2 regions of the Pseudoalteromonas sp. J2K-J979 genome follow, and region 2 is predicted to be linked to the other one. Evidence: riboswitches for the same ligand, from Rfam matches in the RefSeq annotation. Region 2 holds a riboswitch; the other holds the start of a gene.

Region 1 (5,984 bases), 1.0 Mb from region 2:
ATTACAGCATTCCCTTGAACTTCAGCACCATGCATATTGGCCTGAATATACACATGCGGGCCTGTACCATCCCCTTTAATTCGATAAACAGGAATGGTAAGTGGTAAACCATTGGCTATTTCACCGACTAAGATATTTTCTTGGCTGATTGGGTTCATGGCATTATCTCAAATAATAATCAGCATTTTCGCTTTGGCGAACACAGCTGACAATCTCGTTTTCAATTACATATTCAGCTGCAAGTTCGTGACATAAAAAATACGGCATACTTTCGGTAAATCCGTACGCCCCGACTTGGCTAAAAACTAAGTGATCGGTTTCGTTTACATCATTGGGGAGCAAGTGTTCACCAAGGCTGTCTAGTGCTGTACACAATGGACCATGGACTAGAAATGACTGAGCTGGCGCTGAGGAAGTGCGCAGTAACTGGGCCGGAAATGCTTGATTGGTGACAGCAGGGCGTAAAATATGATGAATGCCACCACGAGTGATGAGTTGCTGGTGACCAAAATTCTCTTTTTGTTCAACCACCGGATTGATGTAGTGGCCGCATTCCCCAACAGCATACCGACCTAATTCCATCCATAGTTCTGTCACCCCTGCAGTGCGTTTTATTTCACTTAAAGCGTCAACCAGTACAGGCCAATTGAGGCGTGTATCGCCGCTGCTGTAAGGGATCCCTAAGCCACCGCCTAAATCGAGTACCTCAAGTTTAAAACCGAGTTGTTGGGCCAAAGCCTGTAACGGTGGCACCATTTGTGACCATAACGCTGCGAGTTTATCGGTACTGAGCATATTGCCCCATTGGAAAATATGTAAGCCGACAAAGTTGAGCTGTTGGTAATCAGCAATTGTTAATGCCTGCCATTGCTCACAGCCTAATCCAAAAGGCGTTAAGCTATTGCCTCCAAGTGGGTTTTTTTCGCCATCAGGCCAACGAAGTTGAACACGCAGAAGAATATCGAGCTTAACTTCGTAGTCTTGCGCGGCTTGATTTAGCCACGTAACTTGATTCAAGCTTTCAGCCACAAAAGTACGCACGCCTGCAGCAAGAAAGTGAGCAATTTGCTGTTTACTTTTTGCAGGGCCAGTATTGAGCACTCGCTCAGCAGCGATCCCTTGTTTTAATACCTGATTTAACTCGCCGCTACTGGCGACATCAAAATTGAAACCACATTTATCTAAGGTTTGGATCACCTTCGATAAAGGGTTTGCTTTTACTGCATACCAGAGTTTAACCACATTTTGTTCCGTCAACGGCTTAAGGTGGTTGCTTAGCTGGTCTAAATCATAGATAAAAAATGGGTTCTGCTCAGTCTCAACCAGTTGGTTGAGATGGCCGCGAACATGAGTGCTCAAAAAGCTCATTAACGTAATACCTCTTCTAGCGCTAATGATGCATTTGATTGCTCGTCGCGGTATTTAACGATCAAGGCACATGACATGCTTAATCCTTGGCTGCGACCCCATTCGCTAGAAGCTGGGCGAGATCCTGGGACAACAATTGCATATTCTGGAATGGGCTCACCGCGTTCAAGTTGGCGCTCATTCACGCAATCATAGACAGGGATAGTGGCAGATAAACGGACGCCCGGAGCGAGAACCGCACCTTTTTTAACCACGACACCTTCAACGATGACACAACCAGCTCCAATAAACGCATCATCTTCAATCACGACAGGGCTAGCACCCACAGGCTCAAGTACCCCACCCAATTGCACTGCAGCACTAAGATGAACATTTTTACCAACTTGTGCACATGAGCCCACTAAGGCGTGACTATCGACCATGGTACCGCTATCGATGTATGCACCGATGTTGACGTAGGCTGGTGGCATAATAATTGTACCTGAGGCGACATAAGCACCAGGGCGAACACTGGTTCCGCCGGGGACCATGCGCACACCGTCTTCTGCGGAAAAACCACGCACAGCGAGGTTATCTTTATCAACAAAGCCACCCGGGAACTCGATGTTAGTGCCATTTTTAAAGACGTCTAGAATGCCTTTTTTCACTTCAACATTGGCATGCCAATTGCCATTTTCATCTTGTGTTGCGGCACGAACCGTACCTGCTTCTAAATTTTGTAATAATGCTAACCAGCTCATGACTCATCCTGTTTAGTTAAAAGTTAAAATAGTGTGATTGGCAGCTTCAATGGCTGCATGATCAGTTAATTCTGTGTGCGTTAAAGGCGGGCGTAAGTCAGGGCAGTCTATCCGCCCTTGCTTATGCATGAGCACTTTAACGGGAATAGGGTTGGCGACTGCAAACAGGCTGCTTATTGCGAGTGACCATTGGCTAAATAAATTGGGATATGTGCCCGCGAGTGAGCGGCGAACAAACTCAGCAGTTTGACGAGGCCAAGCATTGGCCGCGACAGATACAAGACCTTTTGCTCCGGCTTGAGCAAAATAAGGCATGAGCGCATCATCACCACTGTAAATCGCAAGCTCTGGTGCAATCGAGCGAAACGCTTCAAATTTGGCGATGTCACCACTGGCTTCTTTCATCGCCCATAACGTTGAATGGTGGCTTAAATTTGCCAGTACTTGCGGATCGATAGCGACGGCACTGCGACCTGGCACGTTGTATAACATACATGGGTGAGCAGCTTTCGTTAGTAAAGTATCAAACCACTGTGTTTGGCCTTTAACCCCAGGTTTTGCATACAAAGGTGAGCCAAGTAAGTAGGCATGGATAGGCATGTCATTACAAAATTCAAGCCATTGCACTTGTTGCTTTAAATTAAAGCCCCCGACAGCAACCATCAGAGGGACGCTTGGGGCCAAGTCACACACAAAACGGACGATTTCTTGTTGTTCATCTAGAGTGAGAGCAAGTCCTTCGCCGGTACTTCCAAGTAATAAAATACCGTTATTTGCTTGATTTTGTTCTGCAACAAGCTGTGCCAAGCCATTAAAATCAATGGTATCTTGCTCTGTAAATGGCGTAATTAACGCCGTCCATAATGGATATTCAGATAAATCGAATTGTTGGATCATCTCTACCGAACTCATAACACGTCGATAGGATGCAAATGATGAGAAGTCATATCGCTATCGAACATATAAAATTCGAAGAGCGAATGGACTTAAAGAAAATAAAGCGAATGGCCTTATTTTTCTAAGACCAGAAGCTCTCCACCAAACATACAACAGCGTCGCTGTTATTGGTGACAGTCGCTGGGATTCAGCCCAGTCGCCCGAAATAGTATTGCAGCAAACAATACGCATTCTCGGCGTTAATTCCCCTCATATACGGTCAACGGAGTTTGCTCTCCTCGCGTGTATTACCTGAATAACGCACCTCTTCTAGCCCTAAAGTACCTGCGATTTGATTCAGCAAATACTTTGAAATAGGGTGTATGACGTAAATTGAACCATTTTAGCCGTCTATATGTCAATAATGTTTTGTTAAATTTTATGCAATACCAGGAGTATTAGCGCATTACTATAGGAGAATTGTCACAAATAAAATGCTAATTATAGAAATTAAAATTATTAAAATTAGTGTGTTAGTTGTTTAGATTTAAACTTTTTGATGTGGTAATAAAAAAAGCGGCTAAAGCCGCTTTTTTTACATTTTATTAAGGAGGAGTTAGTGACGAACTCGAATATCACCGACACCAACTTCGAGGTTTAATGTGAACTCGCCTTGACCACGGTATTCAATTTCAGAGCTAACTATCTTACGGCTCTCTTTAATCTCATTAACTAAACCTGTTACACGAGTATCGCCCACACCTGAGTCTAAATCGATACGTTTAAAGTCATTTAATACGGTTTCAACACGGATAGAGCCGACACCTACTTCGATATCCGCAGAGTTTGCCAGTTTGTTTACTTCGATGCTACCCACGCCTAAATTAATGTCTAGTGCGGCAGTGCGTGGAACGCGAAGAATCCACTCTTGCTGAAGATCATCTTCATCGATTTCAAGCTTGATTCTATTGTCGGTCACTTTTTTCGCTAATGTGATCTTTGATAAGTCTTGGCTTGAGGAAAACCAACCATTTTTTTTAGGTTTGATGTCTATCTCAACTTCGAGCTGGTTACTGTCAGTGACTTCAATTTCGAGACTGCCAACAGGAAAGTTAATATGCAAACTTTGTTGTTCAGTCATAGTGAAATTTTCACTGATCCGTTTCTCGCCATCAGCCATAGCAGCAGAAGCAAATAAAATGGAGGCGATTGCGATGATATGTGTGGCTAGTTTCATGAGTGTCTTCCTGAGTCATTGTTTGTTGTTATTTATTTAGACGCAACACCGGTTTAAAAAGGTTTAAATAAATTTAAAAAAATTATTGTATATTGAATTCAATTTTGCGTGTAACATAAAATTAATCTATTTACACTGTTGCTGTAAGGAGTGTGAATGATTCACCATTTATACAACTATAGAATAAATAATTCTAGTTTTGTGGTTTAAACCCTCTTTAGTGAATTTTTTTTTCAAAGTTTTGTTTTTATTTGGATTGAATTTATGGTTGACTTGCAAGGGCGAAAAGGTTACTAATAAAAAGGTAATCAACGCAGGTGATGATACCCTGCTTAATATAATGAATTTTGGTTAACAATTTAATGTTTAAAAACACACTTTCTCTAGTCCTAATTATTATCAGCGTGGTGATTATTATCACCGCGGGGGCGAGTTAGTGTCTAAGTAAAATTGCTTAACTACCAACCCTCCGCACTGAAAAGTTCGGGGGGTTTTTTGTTTCTAGGTGTTGTGAAAAATTAGTAAAAATTAAAGGGTTAAATACAATGACAGGCGCGCAGTTATTAATAGAGTTACTAGCCAAGCATGGCGTTAATGAGGTTTTTGGTTATCCGGGTGGAGCAATCATGCCTATTTATGACGCCCTGTATGGTGCGCCAATCAAACATTATTTAACCCGTCATGAGCAAGGGGCCGGATTTGCTGCTGTCGGTTTTGCTCGTAGTACTGGAAAATTAGGGGTGTGTTTTGCCACATCAGGGCCTGGTGCAACTAATTTAATTACTTCCCTTGCGGATGCCATGATGGACTCCGTGCCGTTACTAGCCATCACAGGTCAGGTGCCGACCGCCGCGATAGGTTCGGATGCATTTCAAGAAATTGATGTCTTAGGCATGTCACTATCATGTACGAAGCACAGCTATTTAGTTGAACGCCCTGAAGATTTGGCGGAAATATTACAAGAAGCCATCCATGTTGCACAATCTGGACGCCCAGGCCCCGTTTTAGTGGATATCCCTAAAGACATTCAATTAGCTCAGGTGCCATTTCATCCATGGCTTGCCGCTGATGATTACAAGCCGACTGTCAGTATGAGTGAGGTGAAAAAAGCCAATCATTTGTTAGCAAACGCAGAAAAGCCAGTTGCTTACATTGGTGGAGGGGTGCAATCGGCAGAGGCGCAATCACATTTGATGGAGTTTTTAACGCGGACTCAAATGCCAGCTGTGTCAACATTAAAAGCGTTAGGGTCGGTGTTACCGGAATATCCTTTGGATATGGGCTTGCTTGGGATGCATGGTGGCCAAGCTGCCAACTTTGCAGTGCAAGAGTGTGATGTTTTAGTTTGTATCGGGGCGCGTTTTGACGATCGTGTCACCGGAAACTTAGCAAAGTTTGCCGCTAAAGCGAAAGTAATTCATCTTGATATTGATGCAGCCGAAGTCGGTAAGCGTAAGCCCGTTGCGGCCTCACTGGTGGCAGATCTAAAAGATTCATTACCTCACTTAGCTACCCCTGTAACCAAGTCTGCATGGCAGCTTCATTGCCAACAGATGATGAAAGAGTATGCGTGGCGTTATGATTATCCAGGTGAGAAAGTGTTCGCCCCATATCTGCTCAACATGCTCAGTAAGATGATGCCTGAAACGGGTGTTGTCTGTTGTGATGTAGGCCAGCATCAAATGTGGGTAGCGCAGCATATGAAATTTAGCCATCCAAGTAATCACTTGAGCAGTGGGGGAGCGGGTACGATGGGATTTGGT
Region 2 (5,984 bases):
GTTGCGATAGGCTCAATGCTATAAGCAATCATCCAACCGGCAACAATCGAATAAAAACTCAGCATCACAATTGCGCCACTCAAACCAATATAACCTGCGGCCGCCCCCATTTTAGCGCTTTGTTCGACACAGGCTTTTTTCAATGCCACCACCGGATTTGCTTGGGCACTGTGGCCTAAATACAATTCAGTATATAAAGCAGGTAAGGCCAATAAAAAGATAACGATAAAGTACACTAATAAAAACGCACCACCGCCATGATTAGCCGCTTGTGTGGGAAATCCCCAAATATTGCCCAGCCCGACAGCCGCGCCGGCTGCGGCTAAAACAAACCCTAATCGGCTTTGAAAGCCCTCTCTAAGTTGTGCCATTTGCTGCTCATCTTTTGTTATTTTGCGCTATTAAACCATATTGAACGCGCTTCATATAGCTAAAACAGTACCAAGGATCACTTAGTTAGGTATAATTCATAACCAATTGAACCTAATTGCTGAGTTTTCATGCCAATTGACTATTTTGCCAACACATTGGCCTATCACCACACTGACAAACCAGATTTCACCTTGCCTAACAAACAAGTCAATATCTGGTTGTGTGATGGTTCAGAAGTGGATATTCAGGCATTGAATCTTGAGTACATATTGCACCCACAAGAGCGCTCTATATTAGCCCAGCGTAAAAAGCCACAAGCAAAACAAGAGTATTGCGTCAGCCGTTGCATTATCAAGCAAATATTGGTCAACACCTTTGGCGGTCATGCCAATGCTTACAAAAGTTGCTTTGACCCTGATTTACGAGAATTAAAACTTTGGCATAATGAACAACCACTAGCCATTACCGTCAGTTTATCGCATTCAAATGGGTACGTAGCCGTGGCAATAAGCCATGAAAATATTGCATTTGGCCTTGATTTAGAACGCACGAATAAACTTCGTGCTTTTTTAAAACTCGCCAAGCACTTTTATCACCCAGACGAAGTGGCACTGATAGAACAATGCGCGACCACTGAACAACAAGCCGCCTGCTTTTATCGAATTTGGACACTCAAAGAAGCGCTGGCCAAAACACTGAAAAAGCCCATTGCTCAGTTGCTGCGCCCTAACGTATTCGAACTCATTCATTCCAACCAGTTGCACACCCATAGTACGCAAGTTAATCAGTTTGATTTGAGCTTTATCATTAGTGACTTCGCAATATCAGTCGAAATACACCGTCTGTCGTGTGAGCAGCTTCAAGTTTAATCGTCGGACGCATGCATAAATATTTCTATAAGAATACAGAGAATTGTGATACCCACGTTTAAAAAATTAAACTAACTCACTGTAATTGATAATAATTTAAACTTGTACCCAACCAGATTACATTATATGCTCAATAACTACGAAAAAAACTGTACCAGTTTGGTACTGCGAATATTACATTTAAGGATAAAAATGAATAAGCGAATCACTGCAACAAGCGCACTGCTGTTAATGGGGCTGTCGACCCCATCTTTAGCCAACGATTGGTATGTGGGTGCAAATGCAAGTAAGCAGGAAGTCAAAGCACAAATCTTTCCGGAAAAAGATTTCAGCACATTAGGCTTGATTGCTGGTTATCACGTCAACCAATATGTCTCTTTAGAAGCGCGTTACCAAAGTGGTGTAAAAGATTATGAGGAAGATGTGATGACTCTTGAAGGAGAAGGTTCATACACCCTTGAAATCGATCGTCAAATAAACCTGTTAGTCAAAGCTTCATACCCAATTTATCAGCACGTACACATATTCGCATTAGCTGGCTACTCAGATACAACAATTACAGACACTCTAAAAACTAAAACACAAAATCCGGCCTCTCCTATCAAAGAAACGTTTGATGGGTTTACTTATGGCCTAGGGGTGAGCTATCAATTTGATCCAAGAGTCTCTGTTGCCATTGAGTATCAAATTTTGCCTGATTATAAAGTAGGTGTAATCATTAACGATGGCCTTCAAACGGTATCGCAAGACTGGTCATCTCTTAATCTTGGTTTTACTTATACATTTTAATACGCTGAAACAGGTTAAGATAAAGGCTTCAGCCTCTCTCAATTAGCCTGATAAATTAGCGTTAAGTCTAAAAAACGAGCCAAGCGGCTCGTTTTTTAGACTTATATAATTGATTATGCTTCGAGCAAACGACGATGAATCGATTGCACCACAGAATCAGATTCCGTTTGTTCAACCAAAAAGCACAAATTATGTTTGCTTGCACCGTGGCAGATCATGCGGATATTAAAATCAGCTAACACTTGCATCAAGTTCATTTCGTGCTGGCGTAATTGAATTTCTGAGCCAACCAACGCGACTAAGGTTAAGTTATTTTCAACCGTCACATGACAAAACTCACTTAAACGTTCAAGACACGCCTGATCAAGCTCAGGACGGCTAGCATTCGGGGCATTGTCTAACGTCAGTGCGACACTGATTTCTGAGGTGGTGACTAAATCCACCGAAATATTCGACTCTGATAGAATCGTAAATACTCGCGCTAGAAAGCCGCTGGCTAACAGCATTTCTGGGCTTTTTAAGGTCAACAAAATTTGATTTTTACGCTGAGTGACCGCACGAATGCCGGGATGCTGCGATTTTTCTTTTTCAATCCATGTGCCACCTTGATGAGGCTCACGGCTAGAACCTACAAACACACTAATTCCCGCACGACTAGCCGGTAAGATGGTCGCAGGATGTAAGACTTTTGCACCAAATGTCGCCATTTCAGCGGCTTCATCAAAACTCAGCTTTGCGATTGGGCGGGCTTTATCACATAAACGCGGATCAGTGCTGAAAATCCCCACCACATCGGTCCAAATATGGACACTTTTTGCAGCAACGGCCTCTGCCAATAAAGCCGCACTGTAATCAGATCCTCCACGACCAAGGGTCGTTGTGCGGCCATGTTGATCAGAACCAATAAATCCTTGTGTCACAATCACTGCATCATCAAGTAACGGAACAAGATGAGCAACCGCAGCTTCACGAGTGGCAGCCACATTCGGTGTTGCTTTACCAAAATGGCCGTCGGTTTTTAACACAGTGCGGACATCAAATCGCTGGGCGCTCACCCCTACATCGCGCAGCACTTGGCTAAATAAACACGATGATAAACGCTCACCAAAGCTAAGTAATTCGTCGTTATGCTGCTCGCTGGTGCTAGTAATCGCGGCGCATTGTTCAAAATCAGCTAAGGTTTGCGAAAACACAGTAGCTAAATCGGCTTCGAGAGTGAGGTGAGCTAAAATAGCCTGTTGAATGGCTAACACGCCTGAAATATGTGTTTGGCGCTCATCAGCTGAAATATTGCTTTGGCTTAACGCGACTAAATGGTTGGTTACGCCTGCACTCGCACTCACAGCCACCACTCGGACATTATTATCGTCATGAATAATTTGCGCACAACGTTGCATCGCGGGGTAATCGGCTAAACTGGTGCCACCAAATTTGGCAACAACATAAGATGAATTCATTGGGTCTCCTTATTTACAAGCAAAGCGAGTAAATGCTACTCAAGGAGAACTGCACGGCAAGGGTACGGAAGGTAATCGATGTAATCCACTGCCAGAAGCTCTCCACCATTAATTGGTGACAGTTCAGAGGATTCAGCCTCTAAAACCGAGAAAATAACACTGCGGTGCGCATTTTCCCTCGGCGAAGGTCCCCCTCGATACATAGTCACTGGACACCGCGTCCTCATATGCACTACCTGGCCTTCGCACCTCTTCTGTTATTGCTTATTTTAAATTTAAATAGGCAATAAAAACCCCACTCGAAAGCGGGGTTTTAAATCTAACGTTTAGACGTCTAGCTGTCAATGATTAATTTATTAAGCAAGCCGACTGATTTTTTAGACCGTCATTAAAAAGCCTGCGTAATATGAACCGATATAACCAATCGTATAAGCAATCAAAAGATACACACTGAGGCGTAAATAACTCACAAATGTCAACTCTTTCACTTTACTCATTGCAATAATACCGGCAGCAGAGCCAATAATCAGCATCGAGCCACCCACGCCCGTTGCATACGTAAAGGTTAACCATTGGCGTGCATCCATGGCAATATCAGCTTTTAATAAAGCAGCGGTAAGCGGCACGTTATCCACAGCGGCAGAGAGTAACCCCATTATATAATTTGCATATTCTGGCGCTAAAATTTCATACAAGAGGGTAAATTGTTTTAACACCCCGACTTCTTTCATCGCGCCGACGAGTAATAAAACCCCGACGAAAAACAATAGTGTGTCGTACTCAATTTCCCTGATGTAATCGATTATTTTTTTGTTTACGTCTTTTTTGCGCATTAAAAACTGTGCTACTAAAAACATTAAACTTAAACCAAATAAAAACGTCAGTAAGGGTGGCACAGAGTACATGACACTCAGCGCCAACGTGCCAAAAATAGTCGAAAGGAAAATCACCGCAATAGTGATATCCGTTTTTTCTATCCGACGATTGGTGTGTTCTTCAAACACCACAATGCCATTCATGCCCACAGATAGCATCGCGGCCAGTGCAATCACGCTGACAATAGCAGGCGCAATCAATAAAAGGAGATGACCAATAGTCACTTTGTCCGCTAAGAAAATCATCAAGGTTGTGACATCACCGGTGATTAACGATACTCCGCCAGAATTCACGGCAAAAATAATTAAGGTGGTGTATTTGATTAATTTTTTACTGTCTAGTTTTAACGACATTACTACCGCTAACGAAATGAGGGTTGCGGTGACATTGTCTGAAATAGACGAAAATACAAAAGCAAACCCCCCCACTAAAAACATCAATTTGCGTTCGCTGATTTGTTTAGGCATCACTCGTTGCACTAAATTTTGAATAAACCCTTTTGAGTTTAAATACGCAACAAAGGTCATCGCAGCCATCAAAAATAACCACAAAGTTGCGATTTCAAGGATGTTGTGATCAAGTTCATGTTGTATAGTTTCAGGGCTTTGGCCATGAATTGGGAAGATAAAAGCGATAATCCAACATAAAGTGCCAAAAAAAAGCGTGGTTTTGGCCTTGTTTACATGGATAATATCCTCTATAACGATAAGCACAAACGCGAGTGCAATTAGCGACAGAATGATACCAGTAACCATTTTTCGTTAACAACCTTTAATAGAAAAGTAAAATATTTGCGTTACAATCAAGCGGCGCGTAGTCTAGCACTTAAAAAGGCATAAAACTACCGCAGTGTACCTACGATCTGAGTCATCGTTATTCAAATTAGAATAGATATTAATCAAGCAGTGGATAGTTATGATCCCACCGAAAAAAATACTCAATATTTTGTCTGAGCATTGGCCTCTAATTGAGACCTTGATCACCCGTTTTAACATGGCCGATTTTAACATCCACGATGTGCAAGCCATCTTAAAAACAAAATACCCGAGCTGGACTGGCGAAAAAATCTTTAAAGAAGCTAATCGCCTCCTCACTCATGATATTGTTATTCCGCTTGCCAAATCTTCCCAGTTAGAACTCAATCGGTCGATCGCAGAATTTGCTCAGTACTTATTACAAGAAGAAAATTTAGGCATCGCTGAAGAAGTACATGTGTTGGTGCGTGATTTAGCCCGATTAGGTCAGCGATTAGCACAAGCAGGTCGTGATGAAGACATCGATGAACTTCGCCGTTATGCTCGTATTATGGATGAACGGGTGCGAAAAATAGTGAAGCTGTTTTACCATAACGAAAATGCAATTTTAAACATCGTCGAACAAGCCAAAGCTGATGAATCACATCGTTCGTTAGCCAAGCGCTATCAAGCGGTCATCGAAGCTTTTGATCAATATATTGAACCTATGCTCGAAATGATCGATATTGGAGGTGAATTCAAAGCTTGTTTTACCACCATTGAAACGCATATCAGTGATTTACTCGAACAAATCAGCCTGACGGGTAAATTATTTAGTGAAAAACGTCAACTTGAGCAATTACGAACGCGCATTTTAGATATGCACC

Evidence for each region. Region 2 has a riboswitch for lysine ahead of lysC (lysine-sensitive aspartokinase 3). Riboswitches for the same ligand answer to the same signal wherever they lie in the genome.
Region 1: another riboswitch for lysine. It lies ahead of dapA (4-hydroxy-tetrahydrodipicolinate synthase); the one in region 2 lies ahead of lysC (lysine-sensitive aspartokinase 3).

The regions. Positions count from the first base shown of each region.
Region 1 is NZ_CM200281.1:366,026-372,009, forward strand. Features, by position in the region: gene AC3KVK_RS01740 (succinylglutamate desuccinylase/aspartoacylase family protein) at 1-158, opposite strand, end outside; gene AC3KVK_RS01745 (PLP-dependent decarboxylase) at 163-1,368, opposite strand; gene AC3KVK_RS01750 (2,3,4,5-tetrahydropyridine-2,6-dicarboxylate N-succinyltransferase) at 1,368-2,108, opposite strand; gene dapA (4-hydroxy-tetrahydrodipicolinate synthase) at 2,121-3,005, opposite strand; lysine riboswitch at 3,129-3,322, opposite strand; gene AC3KVK_RS01760 (toast rack family protein) at 3,601-4,221, opposite strand; gene ilvG (acetolactate synthase 2 catalytic subunit) at 4,767-5,984, shown strand, end outside.
Region 2 is NZ_CM200281.1:1,406,635-1,412,618, reverse strand. Features, by position in the region: gene AC3KVK_RS06625 (sodium-dependent transporter) at 1-371, opposite strand, end outside; gene AC3KVK_RS06620 (4'-phosphopantetheinyl transferase family protein) at 501-1,241, shown strand; gene AC3KVK_RS06615 (porin family protein) at 1,434-2,030, shown strand; gene lysC (lysine-sensitive aspartokinase 3) at 2,144-3,487, opposite strand; lysine riboswitch at 3,575-3,749, opposite strand; gene nhaD (sodium:proton antiporter NhaD) at 3,865-5,118, opposite strand; gene AC3KVK_RS06600 (MksB family condensin complex protein) at 5,279-5,984, shown strand, end outside.